3 regions of the Clostridium malenominatum genome follow, and region 3 is predicted to be linked to each of the others. Evidence: riboswitches for the same ligand, from Rfam matches in the RefSeq annotation. Region 3 holds a riboswitch; each other region holds the start of a gene.

Region 1 (7,588 bases), on a different contig from region 3:
TAAGTTCCCCATTCATATTATTACTAAAGGAGATTTGATTACAAGAGATATAGACATTATAAAAGAAATAGGCAAAACCTATGCAGCAGCTTCAATTACTATAACAACGGGAGACGACAAGTTATCATCTATTATAGAGCCTTTTGCGCCAGTATCTTCTAAAAGATTTGAAGCTATAAAAAAGCTATCTAAGGAAGGAATTTATACAGGAATAATTTTAATGCCAGTACTTCCCTTTTTAACAGATAGCTTAAAAAATATTGATGACATTGTTAAGAGGGGAAAGGATGCGGGAGCAAAATACATAATAGCTTGGTTTGGAATGACTTTAAGAGAAGGACAAAGAGAGTACTACTTTAAAGAATTGGATAAGAGTTTTTCAGGGCTAAAGGAAAGATATGTGCATAATTACAAAGGCTTATACTCATGTTCTGTACCTGAGCATGAAAAATTATATAGTGCATTTAAAGAATTATGTTATAAAGAAGCCATAGCTAGGAAGATGAATTTCTATGAAAAAAACAGTGTTCAACTATCATTATTTGATAGCTACATTTAAACTGTTGGGGACGGTTATAAAAAAATAAAAGGAGATAAAAAGATGGACAAAATAGTTTTAAATAAGGATAAAAAGAAACAAATGATAGAAGATATTAAAGAATATTTTTCTAATGAAAGAGAAGAAGAAATAGGTGATTTAGCAGCGAGTATGGTGTTAGATTTTGTAATAAATAAATTAGCACCAGAATTTTATAATAAAGGTGTTGAGGATTCATATAGATACATGAGCGAGAAAATTGAGGATATGTTAGGCCTTGAAAAATAATAAAGATATTTAAAAGTTTAAGAGTTGACTTAAGCATGTATATTTGATAACATTTATATAATAGTTTTGAAAAGTGAATAAACGCATAAACGATATGATATAGAGGTTGCAGTTACTATGAGTATTGTGTATTGAGTAAATATGCAAAAAGGGAGTAATTGCCGAAACATATAAGGATTTATCCTTAGTGTTGGGACTATGCTAAATAAGTATAGTACTGTCTTTAAAAAGTTGCCCAACTTTTTAATGGCGTGCTTATCATGTTGGGGCAAAAGGTGTTTTTAGGCTATAGTAGTCATGAGTCCTTTTGCTTCTCATGGCTATTTTTGTTTTTTATTAATAAAAATTAAATGAATTCTATCAATGTGGTACAGAGGCCGCAATTGCTATGAGTATGTATAATGAATATGCAAAAAGGAGTAATTGCCGAAACATATAAGGATTTATCCTTAGTGTTGGGACTATGCTAAATAAGTATAGTACTGTCTTTAAAGAGTTGCCCAACTCTTTAATGGCGTGCTTACCATGTTGGGGCAAAAGGTGTTTTTAGGCTACAGCAGCCATGAGTCCTTTTGCTCATGGTTGTTTTTTATATCTAAAATACAAGAAATAGGGGGTTATTCACATGGCTGTAGTTGTGCAAAAGTATGGTGGATCATCTGTAGCTACCATAGAAAAGATAAAAGCTGTTGCTGAAAGAGTAATTGAAAGAAAGAAAAAAGGAGATGAAGTGGTAGTTGTAGTTTCTGCAATGGGGAAAACCACAGATCATCTTATAAACATGGCAAAGGAAATTTCTCCAAATCCAAATAGAAGAGAGTTAGATATGCTCATGTCCACAGGAGAACAGGTATCCATTGCATTACTATCCATTGCCTTTCAACAATTTGGATATGATGCAATATCTTTAACAGGTTTTCAAGCGGGAATATTAACTGAAGGAATGCATACTAAAAACCGTATTGCGGATGTTCGCATTGAAAATGTAAAAAAACATTTAGATGAGGGTAAAATAGTTATTGTAGCAGGTTTCCAAGGAATAAATCAGTTTGGAGATATAACAACTCTAGGAAGAGGGGGTTCCGATACTAGTGCTGTAGCACTTGCCTCAAAACTTAAGTGTACTTGTGAAATTTATACGGATGTAGAAGGTATATACAATGTAGATCCAAGAATGTATTCAGATGCTAAAAAATTAGATAATATAAGCTATGAAGAAATGATGGAAATGGCAAGTTTAGGAGCAGGAGTAATGGAAGCAAGAGCTGTAGAGATAGCCTGTAAATATAATATTCCTATCTATGTAGCTTTAAATACTGGAGAAAAGTTAGGAACATATATAAAGGAGTATGATGAAACTATGGAAAATAAAGCAATAACAGGACTAACAGCTAGTGACGACGTGCTCATGGTAACTATTAGAAATGTACCATGTAAAGCTAAAAGTATAGCATTAATATTTGAAAGAATAGCAAAATATAATGTAAATATAGACATGATAAGTCAAACAGCACCTTTGGATGGGTATGTAAATGTGTCATTTACCACATCAAAAGAGGATATATATACAATAGATGATATAACAAAGGAAATTAAAAAAGAAATTCCAACCATTAAAGTTTCAAAAGAACTAGATATAAGCAAAATATCTGTAGTTGGAATAGGAATGATGAAACAATCAGGAGTAGCCGCAAAGGTATTTAGCATATTATCAGAGAATAATATAGAGTTTAAACAGGTAACTACTTCAGAAATAAGCATATCCTATACTATAGATTCAATAGATAAAGGAAGAGCAGTAACTGCATTAGCAAAAGAGCTAAATTTATAATTTTAAAACAATCCCTAAGGATTTATGATAAAATTAAGTAAATATCATAAATAAGGGGGCTGGCAAAATGGTTACGGAAGTTTATCCAGATATTTTTAAAGTGGACATTCCTTTGCCTAATAATCCTTTAAGAGCGATAAATAGTTATATAATACTTTCGGAGGATAAGAACTTAATAATAGACACGGGCTTTAATACTGAAGAATGTAAAAATGAATTGATGAAAGGTATTAAGGAATTGAATTTAGACCTTTCAAAAACATACTTATTAGTAACCCATCTTCATTCAGATCACTCAGGACTAGCTGCATACTTAAATGATATGGGAGTAAGTGTTTATTCAGGAGCTATTGATGGAGAACTAATAAATGAAATGTCACAAAAGTCTTATTGGGATAGATTTGAGGAATTTGCTAAGCTATTTGATTTAAAAAAAGATAATGTATGTTTTGAAGATAACCCTGGATATAAATATCGAAATAAAGAAAAGATAAACTTCACTTACTTAAAAGAAGGGGAAAAAATAAACATTGGAAAATATTCTTTTCAGGTTATAGATACCCCAGGTCACACTCCAGGACATATAGGACTTTATGAAAAAGAGCATAAAATTTTTTTTGGCGGAGACCATATTCTAGATAAGATAACTCCAAATATTACATTTTGGGGATTTGATAAAAATATCTTATCTGTATATTTTCAAAGCTTAAAAAAGGTATATAATTATGAAATAGAATATCTTTTTACTGCCCATAGAAGCATTGTTAAAGACCATAGAAAAAGGATTGATGAACTTTTAGATCATCACCAAAAAAGATTAGAAGAAATTATGAACATTATTAAGGATGGAAAAATTTCAGTAAGAGATACAGCATCAAAAGTGAAATGGGATTTAAAGTGTAATGGATGGGAAGACTTTCCCAATGCTCAAAAATGGTTTGCGGCTGGAGAAGCTATGTCTCATTTAGAGCATATTGTCAACATTGGGAAAGGGGAAAAATTTTTAGAAAAGGGTATTTTATTATATAGACTTAAAAATAATTAAATAAAATAATTTTTGGGAGGAATTTGTTATGAAGTATAATGTTGCCCTAGTAGGATGTACAGGCATGGTAGGAAGAAAGTTTTTAGAAATTCTAGAAGAAAGAAATTTCCCGGTAAATGAATTGTATTTATTTGCTTCAGCCAGATCAGCAGGGAAAGAAGTTACTTTTAAAGGGAATAATTACACTGTAGAAGAGCTAAAAGAGGATAATATTAAAGATAAAAAAATAGATTTTGCTTTATTTTCAGCAGGAGGAACTATAAGTTTAGAATATGCTCCTATTTTTGCAAGATATGGTGCTGTAGTAATTGATAACAGCAGTGCTTGGAGAATGGATCCAGAGGTTCCACTAGTAGTTCCAGAGGTAAATCCAGAAGATGCAAAACTTCATAAAGGAATAATAGCAAATCCGAATTGTTCAACAATACAAGCTGTGGTAGCACTAAAGCCATTGCATGATAAATACGGAATTAAAAGAATTGTATATTCAACTTATCAAGCAGTTTCAGGAGCAGGAGCAGCGGGATATAATGATTTGATTAACGGATATAATGGTGAAGCGCCTAAAAAGTTCCCTTATCCAATAGTAGGGAATTTACTTCCACATATTGATTCTTTCTTAGATAATGGTTACACAAAAGAAGAGATAAAAATGGTTAATGAAACAAGAAAAATACTTCATAGCCCAGATTTAAAAATAACAGCAACTACTGTTAGAGTTCCAGTTTTAAATTCCCATAGTGAAAGCATAAATGTGGAATTAGAAAATGGTTTTGAAATAGAAGATATATTTGAATTATATAAAAATGCTGATGGAATTATTCTTCAAGACAATGCTAAGGATTTAGTTTATCCAATGCCAATTGATGCTTCAGGTAAAGATGAAGTTTATGTTGGAAGAATCAGAAGAGACTTCAGTTTAGATAATGGTTTAAATCTTTGGGTTGTTGCAGACAACATAAGAAAAGGCGCTGCATTAAATACAATTCAAATTGCAGAATGTTTAATAGAAAAATAGAAGTTTTAAATGAATTTAGGGACAGTTATTAAAATTTTTATTTAAATTTTAATAACTGTCCCCTATTTTACTATTTTTAGTTAATTTATTCTAGATTTGTTTGGACTATATTTAAAAATAGGGTATACTATATATAATATATTAAATAATATTTAATATATGTATTTTGGAGGTGTTGTATTATTAATAACAATAATAACTTAAATGAAAACATTAGAGCAAAGGAAGTAAGACTTATAGGAGAAGATGGAGATGTTATTCTAGGGATAGGAGAAGCTTTAAAGAGAGCTCAAGATCAAGAACTAGATCTAGTTATGATATCAGAAAATGCTAATCCCCCTGTATGCAGAATAATGAATTACGAAAAATATCTTTATGAAAAGAATAAGAAGATGAAGGAAGCTAAGAAAAATCAGAAAGTGGTTTCTATTAAGGAAGTAAAATTAAGTGCCACTATCGAAGAGCATGATATAGATATTAAGGCTAATAATGCCAAAAGATTTTTAGAAAAAGAAAATAAAGTTAAGGTTTCCATAAGATTTAGAGGAAGACAAAATAATTATACAAGTGTAGGAAATGAAGTGTTCAATTTGTTTTTGTCTAAAGTTGGAGATGTAGGCGTGGTTGAAAAACCAGCTAAATTAGAAGGCAATAATATGATAATGATTTTAGCACCTAAAAAACAATAGTGCCTTTTACAAAGAGATGGGTAGAATATATCTATCTCTTTTTGATATAATTTAATAAAATTGCTAAGCAATTTTTTAGATATTTAGATTGATGGATATTTAGATGATTAGATAATGTGCAAATTCCTAAGGAATTTCTTTAATATTAAAACTCCATGGAAGTTTTTACAATATCTAAAAATCTAAATATCTAATCATCTAGTCATCTGAAAAATTACTTCGTAATTTTTACTAAGGAGGAATAAAATGAAGTACACATTAAAAGTTAAACTATTAAATAAAGATGCTAAGTTACCACAATACGCACATATAGGGGATGCTGGTTTAGATTTATTTTCAACGGCAAATTTAACTATTGAACCAGGAGAAGTGAAACTAGTAGGAACAGGAATTAGTATTCAGCTTCCACCATTCACTGAGGCGCAAGTGAGACCTAGAAGTGGATTAGCTCTTAAAAATGGCATAACGGTTTTAAATACTCCAGGGACTATAGATGAAGGATATCGTGGAGAAGTTGGAGTAATACTTATCAACCATGGAAAAGTTCCATTTAAAGTTGAAATAGGAATGAAAATAGCTCAAATGGTTGTAAAGCCTATAGTACCAGTGGATGTAATAGAAGTAGAAGAGTTAACGGAAACGGAAAGGGAAGCTGGAGGATTTGGTTCAACAGGGGTTTAAAATTAAGAAAAGTGAAGTGATTACATGAATTTATTAAGAGAAATTTATGAAAAACATATAGGAATAAATAATGACACTAAAGAGATTTCTTACAAGGTGAGAAAAGCTGCAAGAACAATTTTATTTGATGAATCAGGTAAAATAGCAATACTTTATGTTTCAAAGGATAACTATCATAAGCTACCTGGTGGAGGAATAGAACCTGGGGAAAACATAGTAGAAGCGTTAGGGAGAGAAGTAGCAGAAGAAGTAGGGACAGCTATAGAAGTTTTAGGAGAAGTAGGGGCTATTATAGAATATAGAGATGAATTTGAGCAATTGCAAATATCCTATTGCTATTATTCAAAGGTTAAAGGGGAAATAGGAGAGACTAGTTATACCGAAGAAGAAATTAATAGTGGTTTTAAATTAAAATGGATGAGTATAGAAGAAGCAATGGATTTTTTAGAAAAGGATGAGCCTTATAACTATGTAGGTAGATTTATAAAAGAGAGGGATAAAACTTTCTTAAAAGAATTAAGTAGTAAGGAGATAAGATTCAATGATTAGAGAAGAAGAAAAAAGGGTATACGATGTTTTAAAAGAATTAAACATAGATTATATTAGATATGAACATCCAGCAATTTTTACTATTGAAGAAGCCAATAATTTAAATATACATATGGAAGGGCAGCATTGTAAAAATTTATTTATTCGCAATAGAAAGGGAGATATTCACTATCTTCTTATTATAACAGAATGGAAGCAGGTTAATTTAAAGGATTTATCAAAGGAAATTGAGAGCAGTAGTTTAAGCTTTGCATCGGAGGAAAGACTATATAAGTATTTAAGTCTTACCCCTGGGTCCGTTACTCCCTTTGGATTGATAAATGATAAAGAAAAAAGTGTTAAGGTACTAATAGACAAAGATTTGATTAACTGCAATAAAATTAGTTTTCATCCTAATGTAAATACAGCAACTATTACAATATCTTATGATGACTTTGAGAAATTCCTTCATCACCAAGGCAATGAATTTAACTATATAAAAATATAATTATTAAGGGAAGTTAAATCTTCCCTTTTTTGGTTTCTGACCAGGGACAGTTATTTAATTTTTATGGTAAAATATTAATAAAACTATTGTAAAGGAAATTAGTAGAGATGATTAAAGAGCTGGATGTAAAAGATAAGTGTATAGTAGAAAAAATATTAGATATACAAAAAGCTTCTTATTTAGTAGAGGCAGGAATCATAGGGTTTTATGATATACCAACACTAAGGGATACATTAGAGACCATAAAAGAAAGTGGGGAAAGTTTCTATGGATATTATTTAGCTGAAGTGCTTGTAGGGATTATTTCCTTTAAAATTACAGAGGAAATTTTAGATATTCATAGAATAGCAATACATCCTAATTTTTTTAGAAAGGGAATAGCTGAAAAATTATTAAATTTTGTAGAAAGTCTTCGCACAGGAATTAGTAAAATAATAGTTACTACAGGAAAAGAAAATATAC
Region 2 (7,588 bases), on a different contig from region 3:
GGAGTTAACACTGTATTAAGTTGTCTTAAAATAATGAAGGGAATGCTTTCTACTTTAAAAGTAAAATCAGAAAACACTAAAAAGGCCGTTAAAAAAGGCTTCCTAAATGCTACTGAAGGGGCAGATTATTTAGTTACTAAAGGCATCCCATTTAGGGACGCTCATAGAATAATAGGAGAAATAGTCCTTCATTGCGAGGGTGCAGGTAAAGGAATAGAAGAACTAAGCTTAGAGGAATTACAAAAATTCAGTCCTGTATTTATTGAGGATGTTTATGAATTTATTGATTATGAAAATACCTTAAATAGAGGAATTAAAAAGGAAATAATTAAGTAGGAATTGGGGACAGTTATGATGGTTTTATATCATAACTGTCCCCAATTTTTCGATTTTGAATATTTGAACAAATTCTTTATTCCTTATATAATATAGGGAGTAGTATAAAGTGGAGGGATAGATATGAAATACAATTTTGATGAGATTATAGATAGAAGAAATGTAGGAGCTGTGAAATGGAAGGGGTATGATGAGATTATACCTATGTGGGTTGCAGATATGGATTTTAAAGCCCCTGAGGAGATAATTGAAGCCATAAAAAGCAGAGCTGATGAAGGAACTTTTGGATATACTTACTTAAATAAACAATATTATAATGCAATAATTAATTGGGTAGAAAAAAGACATGGATTTAAAATAGAAAAAAACTGGATATATTCAACTCCAACTATAGTATCCGCATTATATTGGCTTATACAAACCTTTACTGAGGTTGGAGATAAGATAATCATCCAAACTCCTGTATATCATAGATTTAAAGGTGCCATAGAAGACAATGGAAGAATGGTATTAGAAAATCCTTTAAAAGAATTAGAGGGAAAGTATTATATGGATTTTGAAAACCTAGAAAGTAATATTGATTCTAAGGTGAAGATGATAATTTTATGTAATCCTCATAATCCAGTAGGAAGGGTTTGGAGCAAAGAGGAGTTAATAAGGCTAGGAGAAATATGTTTAAAAAATAATATTTTAGTGGTTTCTGATGAAATTCATAGCGATATAACTTTTAAAGGGTACAAGCATACTCCATTTGCCTCACTTGGCAATGAATTTGCGGAAAACTCTATTACTTGTATATCCCCAACTAAAACCTTTAATTTAGCAGGAATTCAGGTTTCTAATATTATAATACCTAATGAAAATTTAAGAAAAAAGTTTGATAATACTATGAAACTTAATGCTATGGGAGACATAAATATATTTGGAATTATAGGTTTAATTGCAGCCTATGAAAAAGGTGAACAGTGGTATAGAGAGATGCTTTATTACATTGAAGAGAATTATAATTATATGAGAGAATACATTGAAAAAAATATGCCTATGATAAAGGTAACAAAATTAGAAGGTACATATTTAGCATGGGTGGATTTTAGAGCACTCCGTATGAATAGTAAAGAATTGAAGAGATTTTTAAGTGAAGAAGTAAAAGTAGCTTTTAATGAGGGGCAGCTATTTGGTGGAAATGGTGAAGGGTTTCAAAGAATAAATTTTGCCTGCCCAAGAAAAATATTAGAGGAAGCTTTATTTAGATTAAATATAGGTATTAACAATTGCAAAACATGGAGTGAAGATGTATGAATGAAATACTAGATGAAATAATTTATGAAAATAGAAAATATTTATGTGAGGGACAGGTAGCAAGCTATATACCAGAATTGAAAAATGGAAATAAGGATGCTCTAGGCATATATATCACTACTTTAGAAGGAAAGGAATACTTTGGTGGGGATTATTATACAAAGTTTACAATCCAAAGTATATCTAAAATAATTACTTTAGCCCTTGCAATCATGGATAATGGAATAGAATATGTATTTTCAAAGGTAGGTATGGAGCCCACCACAGAAGCTTTTAACTCTATTGTGGACCTGGAGATGAAGAATCTAAATAAACCACTGAATCCAATGATAAATGCAGGTGCTATAGCAATATCCTCAATGATTAAAGGGGATACCTCAGAAGAAGCATTTTCTAGAGTTTTGGATTTTGTAAGAAAACTTTCTGGAAATGAAGAATTGGATTTAAATTATAATGTGTATGTTTCAGAGAAAAAAACAGGGAATAGAAATAGATCCCTAGCTTATTTTATGAAAAGTACAGGAGTAATAGAAAATGATGTGGAAGCAGTATTAGATGTTTATTTTAAACAGTGCTCTATTGAAGTGACCTGCAAGGATTTATCAAAAATTGCTGCAGTGTTTGCAAACAACGGAGTTATACCTTGGACAGGAGAGAGAATAATAGAAAAAGAAGTAGCACAAATAGTTAAAACTATTATGGTTACTTGTGGCATGTATGATGGATCAGGAGAATTTGCAGTAAAAATAGGACTTCCTGCAAAATCAGGAGTAGGGGGAGGTATCCTTGGTGTATCTCCTAATAAAATGGGTATAGGTATTGTGGGACCTTCTTTGGATAAAAGAGGGAACAGTATAGGTGGAGTAGAGGTTTTAAAGGATTTATCCCAAAAACTAGATTTAAGTATATTCTAAAAGCGCTTGATTATATGAAGAATAAATGTTATACTTTTATGCGAGTGAATATAACCGATAGAGGCGCGGTGTTTAATAGTAATTACACGGACTTAAGCAGTATGAAGTGTGAGGAAAGGAAATATCGCCGAAGCGTACAGTTAATGCTTTGATGCTGTATGACTGGTTTTGCTTAAAATATGAGCAAGATTGTCACAAAACTAATTTGTGGAGAGCTATCATTCAAACAATATGTGAACACATAGACTTAGTGTATACATGCCCTTGAGTGATAAGACTTAAGGGTATTTTTGTTTTAATGGGCATCCTCTCCCCTCAAACTATTCACTTCAAATAATAAAATTTTAGGAGGAGAAGAGATGAAAAGAAAAAATCTTGTAATTACATTAACCTTTATGTTAGTGTTACTGTTATCTACAACAGTATTCGGAGCAGAAACAGATCCTGCTTTACTTAATTCTCAAAGATTTGGGATATTAACAATAATACCACCTTTAGTAGCTATTATTTTAGCATTTATAACTAAAAATGTTGTTATCTCATTATTCTTAGGAGTTTTCTCAGGAGCATTTTTAATTCAATTAAATAATGGAGGAGCCCTTTCAGCAATATTTAATGGATTTTTAGATGTTATAAATAGACTAGTAGGTTCTTTGGCAGATCCATGGAATGCAGGAATTATACTTCAATGTATGACCATTGGTGGACTTATAGCTTTAGTATCAAAAATGGGTGGAGCAAAGGCCGTTGCAGAAAGCTTAGCTAAAAAAGCTAAAACGCCAATAAGTGCTCAGATTATAACTTGGTTATTAGGATTATTGGTTTTCTTTGATGACTATGCTAACTCTTTAATAGTTGGACCAATAATGAGGCCAGTTACAGATAAAATGAAAGTTTCAAGAGAAAAGTTATCTTTTATAGTTGATGCTACAGCAGCACCAATTTCAGGTATTGCTTTAATATCAACATGGGTTGGTTATGAAATAAGCTTAATAAAAGATGCTTATGCTTCAATTGGACAAGAAGTAAATGCTTATGGGTTATTCGTACAAACTATACCTTATAGATTTTATAATATATTAATATTATTATTCATAGTTGCTTCAGCATTGACTTTAAGAGACTTTGGACCGATGCTTAAGGCAGAAAGAAGAGCTAGGACTACAGGGAAGGTTTTAAGAGATGGTGCAAAACCTATGGTTTCCTCAGAAGCAACAGCACTTGAGCCAAAGGAAGGAATAAAATTAACCGTTTGGAATGCTATAATACCTATAGGTGTTTTGTTAATAGGTTCTTTTGCAGGATTTTATTTTAATGGATATAAAAGCATAATGGGTGGAGAGGATGAAGCTTTAAAAGCTATCCTAACTTCAGCTCCAGCATCATTTACTGCTATTAGAGAAGCCTTCAGTGCTTCAGATGCCAGTGTGGTTTTATTCCAGGCAGCATTGCTTGCAAGTATTGTTAGTATTATTATGGGAATGATACAAAAAATATTTACTTTAGAAGAAGCATTAGATACTTGGGTAGAAGGAATGAAATCATTAATTATAACAGGGGTAATATTAGTACTTGCTTGGTCACTAAGCAGTGTTATTAAGGAATTAGGTACTGCTAAATTCTTAGTTAAGGTTTTTGAAAGTTCATTACCACCATTTATGTTACCAACTTTAATATTTGTTATGGGATCAATTATTTCCTTTGCAACAGGAACTTCCTATGGAACTATGGGAATACTTATGCCTCTTGCAGTTCCAATAGCATTTACTCTTGGAGGAGGAGATGCTCACTTTATGATAATTAATTGTAGTGCAGTTTTGACAGGAGCGATTTTCGGAGACCATTGTTCTCCAATATCTGATACAACCATACTTTCATCTATGGGTACTGCTTGTGATCACATAGACCACGTTAATACTCAAATAATGTATTCATTAACTATAGGAGCTATTACTATACTCTTTGGTTATTTACCAGTAGGGTTAAACCTGCCAATTATAATAGTTTTACCAGTAGCTATATTTGCAACAATCGCTACGTTATTTATATTCGGTAAACCGGTAGGAGATGGAATAGCCTCAAAATCTTTAGAAAAAAAAGTTGTATAAATTAAAAAAGGAAATAGTTTTCTATTTCCTTTTTTTTACTATCCGATGACTACCCGCTCTAATACTCCAATCTTCTTCAGAGTGGGAGCTAAGAGCGGCTACGTCCCTGGATAACGATTTCTAAGAATCAGACGGAGTAAAAACTCCACCTGATTCTTAGAAATCTGTTTATCTTTCTTCGTGTACTTCTCTATCTCTACCTAAGAATGAAATAGCATACAATCCAGCTATACCAACTAGAGAATAGATAACTCTTGAAAAAGCAGTCATGTTTCCGAAAAGAGTAGCAACTAAATCGAAGTTAAAGAAACCTATAAGTCCCCAATTTATTGCTCCTATTATAACTAAGATTAGCGAAATTACATCCAATCCTCTCATAAATACATCTCCTTTATTTATTTAATAATGCAATTATATTCTTGCCAAATAATAAAGAAAATATAACAAAAAAATAGAAATTCAAAAATTCATTTGAATTTCTATTATAAAATAATATTTCTGTCTATCTTCTGAAGTAAACATACCATTGTGGAAGTTTTTTGTACACCGTCAATTAGCTGAATTTTCTCAGCTAGTAAGCTTTGTAGGTGGGAAATATTTTTGCATAATACCTTGAAAAATATACAATATTCTCCTGTAGTATAGTATAATTCAACTACTTCTGGTATTTGTTCTATATTTTGTGAAACGGAATTTAAATAAGAAGCTTTCTCTAAATTTATTCCTATAAAACAACAAATGTCGTATCCAAGCTTAGCGCTATCTATTAAGAGTTTAGAGCCTTTAATTATTCCCATATCCTCCATTTTTTTAATTCTTACATGTATAGTTCCTCCACTAACATGACATTTTCTGGCGATTTCTAAAAATGGAGTTCTAGAATCCTTGGCTAAAACTGATAATATTTCTAAATCTAAAGAATCTAATTGTAGATTTTTGCTGAATTCCAAAATAATCACCTCAAAGCTATATTATTATATATATTATACAAAAGAATTAAAAATATTGTTGATATATTTTAAAAAATATAGAATAATATTATAGTATAGATCTTTATAAAGGGGGAATAACAATTGAAGATGTCTGATTACTTAATGCTATTAGCCTTTACTTTAGTTATAATTATAGGTTATAATCTTTTGAAGATTTTTGTTTTATCAAAATATAAGCCCAATAAATGGATTATATTTGCCATAGCATTAGCAATATTAACAGGAAGTAATACTGCAAAATTAGGTTACGATACTATACCGGGTTTAGCTGTATCTGCCGTATTTGCAATTTTTGTATTGTGGTTTGTAGATTTGTTTAAAGATGATAGACTAGAAATGAAAAATGTAAAAGGAAAAAAAGATATAAAAATGAGACCTAAAGCAAAGCCAAATAGGGTAAAGAATAATAATGAAAAATAAAGTAAATAATATATAAAAGTGGGTGTTGGTATAAGCCAACATCTTTTTTATATAATTTTTTATATATTTTTAAAAAAAATCATAAAATTTAAAGGGTTTTAGAATTTTTTATAGAATAGTTAATAATAAATTCTAAATAATTTATTCTAGAGTACGAAGGAGAGATTAAATGAAAAAAGAAGTTATTGAATGCACTAAAGCTGCACCAGCGAGAGGCCCATACTCCACTGCAATAAAGGTAGGAAACTTATTATTCATATCAGGAAGAACTCCAAGTGACTTAATAACGGGGGAGTTAATTGATGATGATGTCAAAAATGCAACAAGAGTAGCTTTAGAAAATGTTAAAGTTATATTAGAAGAATCCGGTTCAAGTTTAGACAATGTGATCAAAACAACAGTGTTTTTAAGAGATATCAATGATTTTATTCAAGTAAATGAAATATATGGCGAATATTTTAAGGTAGATCCACCAGCTAGATCATGCGTACAAGTGGGTAAATTGCCAAGGAATGCTGCAGTGGAAATAGAAGCAATAGCCATTATTGAATAGAAAGGAAGGGTTTGATATGAAAGATTTAAAACTAATTTGCACTGGTTGTGGAAAAGAGTATTCTGTGGAAAGAGTAGATCCAAGATGCGATGATTGTAATGAGCCATTGGAAATGGAACTTATAAAAAAGGGAAAGATTAAAGAAGGTAACCCATTACAGCACACTATTCTAGAAAGATATGCGGATTTTTTTCCATTTAAGGAAATTAGAAGGGACTTATCATTAAATGAAGGTTTTACTCCAACAGTATCAATTCCTAGAATTGCTAAAAGAATTGGATTAAAGAATTTATATTTTAAAAATGAAAGCCAAAATCCAACTTGGTCTTTTAAGGATAGGGGTACTGTTGTGGCAATACAACATGCTCATAGCTTAGGTTTTAAAAAGGTAGGCGCAGTTTCCACGGGAAATATGGCAGTGTCCGTTGCAGCCTATGGAAAAAGAGCGGGCTTTGAAACTTTTATATTTGTTGGAAAAAATATTCCACAGGAAAAGCTAAATCCTATAGCAATTTATGGGGCAAACTTAATTAAGGTTGACGGAGATTATGGCAAACTTTATTACGAAAGTTTAGAAATAGGAAGAAAACAAGGGATTTATTTTATAAACTCTGACGTTACATATAGAGTAGAGGGATATAAGACAGCGGCTTTTGAGATGTGTGAACAGTTAAATTTTAATATTCCCGATTATGTAGTTGTACCTACTAGTGCAGGGGGAAATGTTAGAGGTATATATAAGGGATTTAAGGAGTTTAAGGAAGTTGGTATCATAGATAGAATTCCAAAGATTATTGTAGCACAAGCAGCGGGATGTTCTCCGATTTTCAATGCCTTTGAAAAGGGCTCAATGAAAATTGAAAGGGTACAAAATCCAGAAACTATTGCTCATGGTATAGAAAATCCATTCCCTCCAAGTGGAAATGCGGTATTGAAAATGTTAAAGGAAAATGGTGGAACATGCGT
Region 3 (7,588 bases):
TTTAGGTATTCTTTCCTTTGTATAATCTATAGCTTCATAAAGACCATATCTGCCTAAAAATCCCTCTTGTATAAATTTTTTAATATTCTCCATAGCATCTCTTGCATTTACCCCTAACGCCATTATAGTTGAATATGGAGATATAACTAAATCATTTGCAAGTCCTCTTTTAAGTCCTATTCCTGGTACTCCAAAGGCTTTATATTGATAATTTAAAGCTACATCAAAACCATAAAATCCTGACTCTGATATACCCCAAGGAATACTTTTCTTATCACCGTAATTTTTCTGTGTTTCTACTGCAAATTTATAAGTGTTACTTAACAGAGTATTAGGATAAGATTTCATTATAAGTAGTGGCATTAAATACTCAAACATAGTACCACTCCAGGAAACTAAACCTTTATTTTTATCTATAGATGCCAGTGGTCTTCCTAGCTTAAACCAGTGGTCTACTTTAACATCTCCTTTTGCTATGGCTAAAAAACTAGCCTGCCTTGCCTCAGATGCCAACAAGTCATAATAACAGTTATCTATTTTATCCCTTTCCACATCATATCCAATGGAAAATAATCCTCTTTCATCGTTAAAGAGCATTTTAAAATCCATTTTCTCTGAAATCTTATTCAAATCATCTTTAATTTTATAAATTCTATTCAAGAGGTTCTTTATATTATCTTTTCCAAGTAAAATATAGTTATATAGTGATGTATCTTTATCCTCTAGCTTATTTATTATTTCTTCTAAAATATCTATTAAATTCTTAGCCTCTATATTCTTTGGAATAGAGTTTAATTCTTCTAAGTACATTTCTTCTTCCCCGTGAAAGTATTCCATTTGGAGCCATGGAAATAAGTTAAGTAAATTTATCAATAGATTTTCTACAGTATTTTTTAACTTCTTATTCCAATACAAGCTTTCCCAATTATCAACTTTTGAGGCTTCTTCTATTTTGGATTTTATTATATTTAGCTCTCTTATAAAAACCCGTACCTCTCCTTTAGGGTTTCCTATGATTTCTATGGAGCTTTTATATAAATCTTTATGAAAACTTTCTACCTCTTTATTACTAAGCATTAGCAAAGTTTCAATTCCTTTAAAAATCTTTGGGTTAAATAATGGAACTTCTAAAAATTCACTAAAACTATTATCTATAAGCCATAGATATCCTAAAAGATTACCACTATCTACAGTAGATACATATTTAGGATATAAAGGTTCCTTTGTTTCTGTATTGTACCAATTATAATAATGTCCATTATACATTTCTAGAGTTTTCATAGTTTTTAGGGTTTTTTCTGTTCTTTCAACGCACCCTATCAAATCAGTATATCCTAAATCATAGGCTACTACATTAGATACTAAACCCATAGCTATATTAGTTGGAGAAGTTCTAGGCGCCACTCCATTTTCAGGGTATTCTTGATAGTTATCTGGAGCAAGCCAATTGTTTTTTTCATTATTAAAATCTTCAAAATATGCCCATATTCTTCTGCTTAATCCTCTTAAAATCTTTTCCTCTTCTTTATTTAAATTATATTTGTGTATTTCCAAATCCTTACTCACATAATATGCTACATAGGGACTTAAAAACCAAATTATACAGGAGGGTAAAAATATAAGAGCTAGATTAAAGGAATTATTAAAGGCTAAAATCCAAATTCCTAAAGCAATAGCGGAACCTACCCACATATATTTAATATAATCTGCTAAACTCTTTCCTGAAGCAGCCTCTGCATCTGCTGCAGTCTGCCATTCTAATAAATTTTTCTTACTTACCTTAAGTCTATATAAAGTTCGAATTATAGCATCTACCATCAAATAAGAAGTATGAGGTAAAAAAGTAAAGATTAAGAAAAACTGCTTAAAGGGTAACATTCCTATAGCTTTTACAGGTGGAACAACGCCTTCTGAAACACCAAATAGCAAAGGTGTAATTAAGGATACAAAAGAAAGTATTAATGCTATCTCTGGGTTTTTAAGTAGCAATAAAGAGGCTATTAATAATGTAATTATGGATGGATATAATAAGCTTCTTCTTAAATTATCAAATATTTTCCACCTGGATAATAAATTTAAAGAAGTCTTTTTAAATAACCAGGTCATCAATTGCCAATCTCCTCTAACCCATCTATGCATCCTTTTGCAACTAGAATTATAATAAGCTGGATAACCATCTATTAACTCTACATCCGTAAGAAGAGCTGTTCTAACGTAGGAACCCTCTAATAAATCATGGCTTAAAACTGAGTTTTCTTCTATTTCTCCCTCTAACATAAAGCTAAAAGTATCTATATGGTAAATTCCCTTTCCTGTAAATATGCCTTCTCCAAATCTATCTTGATATACATCTGAAATAGCTGTTGTATAGTGGTCTATACCTGTTTCTCCTGAGAAAACTTTAGAAAACAGGCTTTTATTTGCACTAATACTAGAAATATTTATCCTAGGTTGCATTAACCCATACCCTCTTAATATTCTTTTTTTGCCTGTCTCTATATGGGGATGATTTAGGGTATGGGCCATGGCACCTATAAGCTTCTTTGAAGAATTTATGGGGAGAATTGTATCTGCATCTAAAGTTATTACATATTTTACCTTACATAGTTTTTTTATATCTCCACTTATAATGTTATAACTAGTAGTTTCATCTCCTCTTATAAGTCTATTAAACTCTACAAGTTTTCCTCTTTTTCTTTCCCATCCAAGCCATAAACTTTCCTTTTCATTGTATTGCCTATATCTACTTAAGAAATAAAATATATCTTCTCCCTTCTTAGAATATTTTTCGTTTAACTTTTTAATTTCTTCTAAGGAAGTTTTCACTATCTTATTGTCTTCTTCATGGTTCTCTTCTTTCCAATCTCTAAAGTCTCCTAGTATTGCATAATAAATATTTTTACTTCTATTTCCAAGATAATAAACCTCTAAATCTTTTACCAACTCTCTTGCTCTTTTTTCAGAATTTATTAAAGTAGAAATAACTACAACACTACTGAATTCTTCTGGTATTTCCTCTTCAAACTCCATTTTAGGTATGAAATCCGGTGGTGTTAAATGAGTAATGCTCCAATTAATTATGGATATAACTATTTCACTAGAAGGAACTAATACTAATAAAAATGTAACTAGGTATTTCCATAAGCTCATATCTATATCCGAGGTAAAATAAACTAACAACACGGCTAATACTAAAGTGGAAATTAAGGCTAATGCTATATAATTTTTAGCTCTATGATTTCTATCATTAAATTTTAATTTTTTATAACCCTCATCCTTAAAGCCAATTTTATCCTTTAAACACTGTATTCCCTCGTCAATAATATAATATCCCACATGCTTTAAATAAGGCTTATCTGGATTTTCTTCTCCTTCAAGAGCACATTCTATAGCTTTTCTAGCTACGAAGGATTCTCCAAGCTTCATATGTCTTGCTAACCTTTCTATATTATGTCTATAATAATCTCTACTAGGAAAATCCATTTTCCCATAATCTTTACTAGGATCCTTTTTAAGTGTTTTTTCCACATAACTTAATCTTTCAAAGTATTCTATCCAGTTGAGAGATGAAAGTTCTCTCATTCCCGTTATACTATTTCCAATTAACATCCTATAGAAGGCTTGCCTTTTATGGTCTAGTGAAATTATTTTCTCATTATTGATGTCTTCCATGGCTAGCTTTTCATCTATCCATTCATATACTTGCTTATTTTCAAAGCCACTATCCCTTAATACTTTTAAAAGTCTTTCCGTGAAATAAGGTGTAAAACTTATATCTTGTTTAATTAAATTTTGTAATTCTTCCTCATTATTAGAACTTTCTATAAGTTTTTCTCCAAATATTTCTCCTTTGATTTTTTCACTATGACAATAAACTATATTGCTAGTTACTTTGCTAATATTATGTATTAGGGCTATTCTTATCATTACTGGTAATGACCATAGCTCTCCACTGCCTAGTATAGTATGTTTTTGATATTCCTTTATGAAACCTTCAATATTTCCTCCACTAACTCTTCCATCGGTTTCCTTAACTATCCTCTGTGCTATATGATAAATTCTAGGATAGTCCTTAACCAAAGGTAAGTTTTCATAGTAGTCTCTAGGCATGCTACTTTTTATGTACTTGTATTCCTTTTGTATTAAATATAAATTATCTAATAGCCACTCTCCTGCAGGAGGTATATCTCTTTTCGCCTTAACTTCCTTGCTTATAAAATCATACCCTTTTAAAATTTTTTCATAGTTACTATCTAAATTCTTTATAAGCTTTATTCTTGCTTTTATACTCTTATCTTTTCTATTGTAAGGACATTCTTCTACTAGGTCATCATAAAAGTCTTTGTAATCTATCATTATCTCCACCCCTTGAAAATCAAAAAAATTGCTAAGCAATTTTTCAGTTTTTTAGATGTTTAGTTTTTTAGATGTCTAGATATAGTGAAAATTTCATGGGAATTTCCTCATCAACTAAAAATCTAATTATCTTAAAATATTGTTCCCAAAAAACAAAAAAATATTATGGAGAAATTTCTCCATAATATTTTACTATTTTATATTTCATTGCTTATTAATTCATCATAACTTTGGCGTCTTGAAACTACTTTAGCTTTTCCTTCTTTAACAAATACCACTGGGGCTTTTGGTGTTTTATTATAATTGTTGCTCATAGAATATCCATAGGCTCCTGTAGTTAATACCGCTAAAATGTCTCCTCTATTTAATTTTGGAATTACCATATCCTTTAGCAGTATATCTCCAGATTCGCAGCACTTTCCTGCTATAGTTACCTTTTCTAAATCTATATTTTCCACATTGTTTGCAATTACACATTCATACTCTGCGCTGTATAGTGCAGGTCTTATGTTATCTGTCATTCCACCATCTACTGAAACGTATTTTCTAACCTTTGGAATATCCTTAATAGCTCCAATGGTATACAATGTTGTTCCTGCGTTACCTACTATGGATCTTCCTGGTTCAATACCTAAATATGGAATATCCATATTTAACTCTTTAACTTTTTCCTTTGCCCTATTTATAATAGCATTACAATATTCTTCTGTGGTTTTCGGCTTATCTCCTTCTTTGTAGTAAATACCAAAGCCTCCGCCTAAGTCTAATTCTTCTAATTTATAGTTAAATCTATTTTTAACTTCATTTGTAAGCTCTAGCATTACATCTACGGCATCTTCAAAAGGGGTAGTTTCAAAAATTTGTGAACCAATATGACAATGTAATCCAATTAAGTTTACATTGGAGTTATTAATACTCTTTTCTACTCCTTTAAAGACTTCATCTTCTAATAAAGTAAAACCAAATTTAGAGTCCACTTGACCAGTTTTTATATAATCATGAGTATGGGCTTCTATGCCAGGAGATACTCTTAAAAGTATTTTTTGAATTATTCCCTTTTCCTTAGCTATTTCATTTATTATGTCTATTTCCTCAAAATTGTCTACTACAAAGGCTCTAACCCCAAGTTCTATACCCATTTTAATTTCTTCTAAACTTTTATTGTTGCCATGAAAATATATTTTATCTATTGGAAAATCTACCTTATGGGCGGTATATAATTCTCCTCCTGATACTACATCTAAATATAATCCTTCTTCTTTAACTAATCTACACATCTCCTTAGTTAGAAAGGCCTTTCCTGCATAAGCCACCTTGTTTCCCATTTCCTCTGTTTTAAAATATTTAATATAATCCCTACAATTTTTTCTCATTAAGCCTTCATCCATTACATATAGAGGTGAGCCATGTTCTTTAACTAAATCTAAAGTACTTATTTCTCCTATATATAATGTGTTATTTTTAACTTCCATATCACCAAATAATCTCATTACCCTCATCTCCTCTAATAAAATAAATGCAGCTAAGGTACACCTATAGCTGCAATAATGACAACTTTGTGACCCTGTAGCTCTCCACCATCATAGTGACAACATTACATATATTTTATGCAACGCCAGAAAACAACTTTCCTCATTGTTTTCTTCGGCTATAACTCCTTTCCTTATTCTTCAAAGCGTGGCCGCTCCAAATAAGTACTATTAATTACAGCACCTCTACCCTAGGTAACTTTAATATGTTAAATTATTAAAAACATTTTAACACAATGCTTACTATCTTTCAATAGTAATTATAGTTTATAGAATATCTTAAATGAATTTGTTATAAAATAGTGATCATCAACTCCACCAAGTTCTCTTATTGAATGCATACCAAGAATTGGACTTCCTACATCCACAGAAGGTATGCTTATGTGAGAAGAAGTGATTGGTCCTATAGTAGAACCCCCTCTTGCATCTGAGCGATTTACAAACTTTTGTACTGGCGCCTCAGCCTCTTTACATAAATTCTCATATATAGTTGAAGAGTAAGCATCTGTAGTATAACTTCCATTGGCACTTAATTTAATAACTGGTCCTTTGTTTATTATTGGTCTATTTACAGGATCCGCTTTCTCTGGGGAATTTGGGTGAACTGCATGGGCTAAATCTGAGGATATAAGGAATGATTTAGCCAGTGCTCTAAAGTAAGGCTCTTTTCCCATTTCTTCTTTTTCTACAATTCTTTCTAATATACTAGATAAAAACATTGAATCCGCACCTTGTTTTGTTCCGCTTCCTACTTCTTCGTTGTCAAAAAAAGCTGCCACATTAACTCCTTTAGTATCTTCACTTTCAATTAATGCCTTAAGCGCAGCATGAACCATAGATAAATTATCTAATCTTGAACAGGAAATAAACTCATTATTTAATCCCATTATGCAGCCTTTTTCATACTCATATAAGAATAAATCGAAATCTAAAACCTCTTCTTTATTTAAATTTAATTCACCACATATTAAATTTACTAAATAATCTTCTTTTTCTAGAGTGCTATTTATTACTCCCATTAAAGGTATTGTATGAACTTGAGGATTAAGCTCTACTCCTTTATTAACTTCTCTATTCATATGAATTGCTAAATTTGGTATTACGAGTAATGGCTTATTAATATTTACTAACTTCTCTACAGGTTCCATTAAATTTTCTCCCCGAATTATAACTCTTCCAGCTATAGCTAAAGGTCTATCCAGCCAAGTATTTAAAATAGGTCCTCCATAAACCTCAGTATTTAATCTCAAATATGCTCCTTCACTTACCATGTATGGATTGGGTTTTATTCTGAAAGTAGGAGAGTCCGTATGAGCACCTATGATTTTAAATCCATTTTCCACTACACTTTCCTTTCCCATTAGAAAAGCTACTATGGCTGAACCATTCTTTTTAACATAGTATTTTCCTCCACGTTCCAAAAGCCAACTATCCTTTTCTTTTAATTCCTTATATCCACAACTTATCAACATATTTTCCACAGTTTCCACAGCATGAAAAGATGTTGGGCTGTTATATGTAAAATTTATTAATTCCTGCGCTAATTTTAACTTATCATTCATTTTTATCCCTCCGTTAAAATACTATTATTATTAGAATAACATACTTTATTTATGAATTGTATTATTTTATTAATATTTGTTATAATAGCTATAATATAAAGACAGGAGGGTAATACAATGCTTTCTCAATTATTAATTAAA

The links. A riboswitch is a leader RNA that binds a small molecule or an ion and turns the genes downstream of it on or off. The one in region 3 is predicted to bind lysine.
Region 1: it holds a riboswitch for lysine, as region 3 does, so the genes downstream of both, ABDZ69_RS15125 (aspartate kinase) here and lysA (diaminopimelate decarboxylase) in region 3, are expected to answer to the same signal.
Region 2: it holds a riboswitch for lysine, as region 3 does, so the genes downstream of both, ABDZ69_RS15265 (Na+/H+ antiporter NhaC family protein) here and lysA (diaminopimelate decarboxylase) in region 3, are expected to answer to the same signal.

What each region holds. Positions count from the first base shown of each region.
Region 1 covers NZ_BAAACF010000006.1:134,360-141,947, reverse strand. The annotation lists gene ABDZ69_RS15135 (SPL family radical SAM protein) at 1-559, shown strand, start outside; gene ABDZ69_RS15130 (DUF2164 domain-containing protein) at 602-826, shown strand; lysine riboswitch at 919-1,090, shown strand; lysine riboswitch at 1,189-1,356, shown strand; gene ABDZ69_RS15125 (aspartate kinase) at 1,452-2,657, shown strand; gene ABDZ69_RS15120 (MBL fold metallo-hydrolase) at 2,725-3,702, shown strand; gene ABDZ69_RS15115 (aspartate-semialdehyde dehydrogenase) at 3,731-4,720, shown strand; gene infC (translation initiation factor IF-3) at 4,900-5,409, shown strand; gene dut (dUTP diphosphatase) at 5,656-6,090, shown strand; gene ABDZ69_RS15100 (NUDIX domain-containing protein) at 6,115-6,639, shown strand; gene ABDZ69_RS15095 (prolyl-tRNA synthetase associated domain-containing protein) at 6,632-7,126, shown strand; gene ABDZ69_RS15090 (GNAT family N-acetyltransferase) at 7,234-7,588, shown strand, end outside.
Region 2 covers NZ_BAAACF010000006.1:165,589-173,176, reverse strand. The annotation lists gene argH (argininosuccinate lyase) at 1-336, shown strand, start outside; gene ABDZ69_RS15275 (MalY/PatB family protein) at 460-1,635, shown strand; gene glsA (glutaminase A) at 1,632-2,549, shown strand; lysine riboswitch at 2,600-2,775, shown strand; gene ABDZ69_RS15265 (Na+/H+ antiporter NhaC family protein) at 2,909-4,657, shown strand; gene ABDZ69_RS15260 (DUF378 domain-containing protein) at 4,826-5,035, opposite strand; gene ABDZ69_RS15255 (Lrp/AsnC ligand binding domain-containing protein) at 5,140-5,607, opposite strand; gene ABDZ69_RS15250 (hypothetical protein) at 5,731-6,069, shown strand; gene ABDZ69_RS15245 (Rid family detoxifying hydrolase) at 6,239-6,622, shown strand; gene thrC (threonine synthase) at 6,639-7,588, shown strand, end outside.
Region 3 covers NZ_BAAACF010000001.1:277,801-285,388, reverse strand. The annotation lists gene ABDZ69_RS01485 (glycoside hydrolase family 94 protein) at 1-4,356, opposite strand, end outside; gene lysA (diaminopimelate decarboxylase) at 4,554-5,846, opposite strand; lysine riboswitch at 5,916-6,082, opposite strand; gene ABDZ69_RS01475 (M18 family aminopeptidase) at 6,146-7,447, opposite strand; gene ABDZ69_RS01470 (cation diffusion facilitator family transporter) at 7,565-7,588, shown strand, end outside.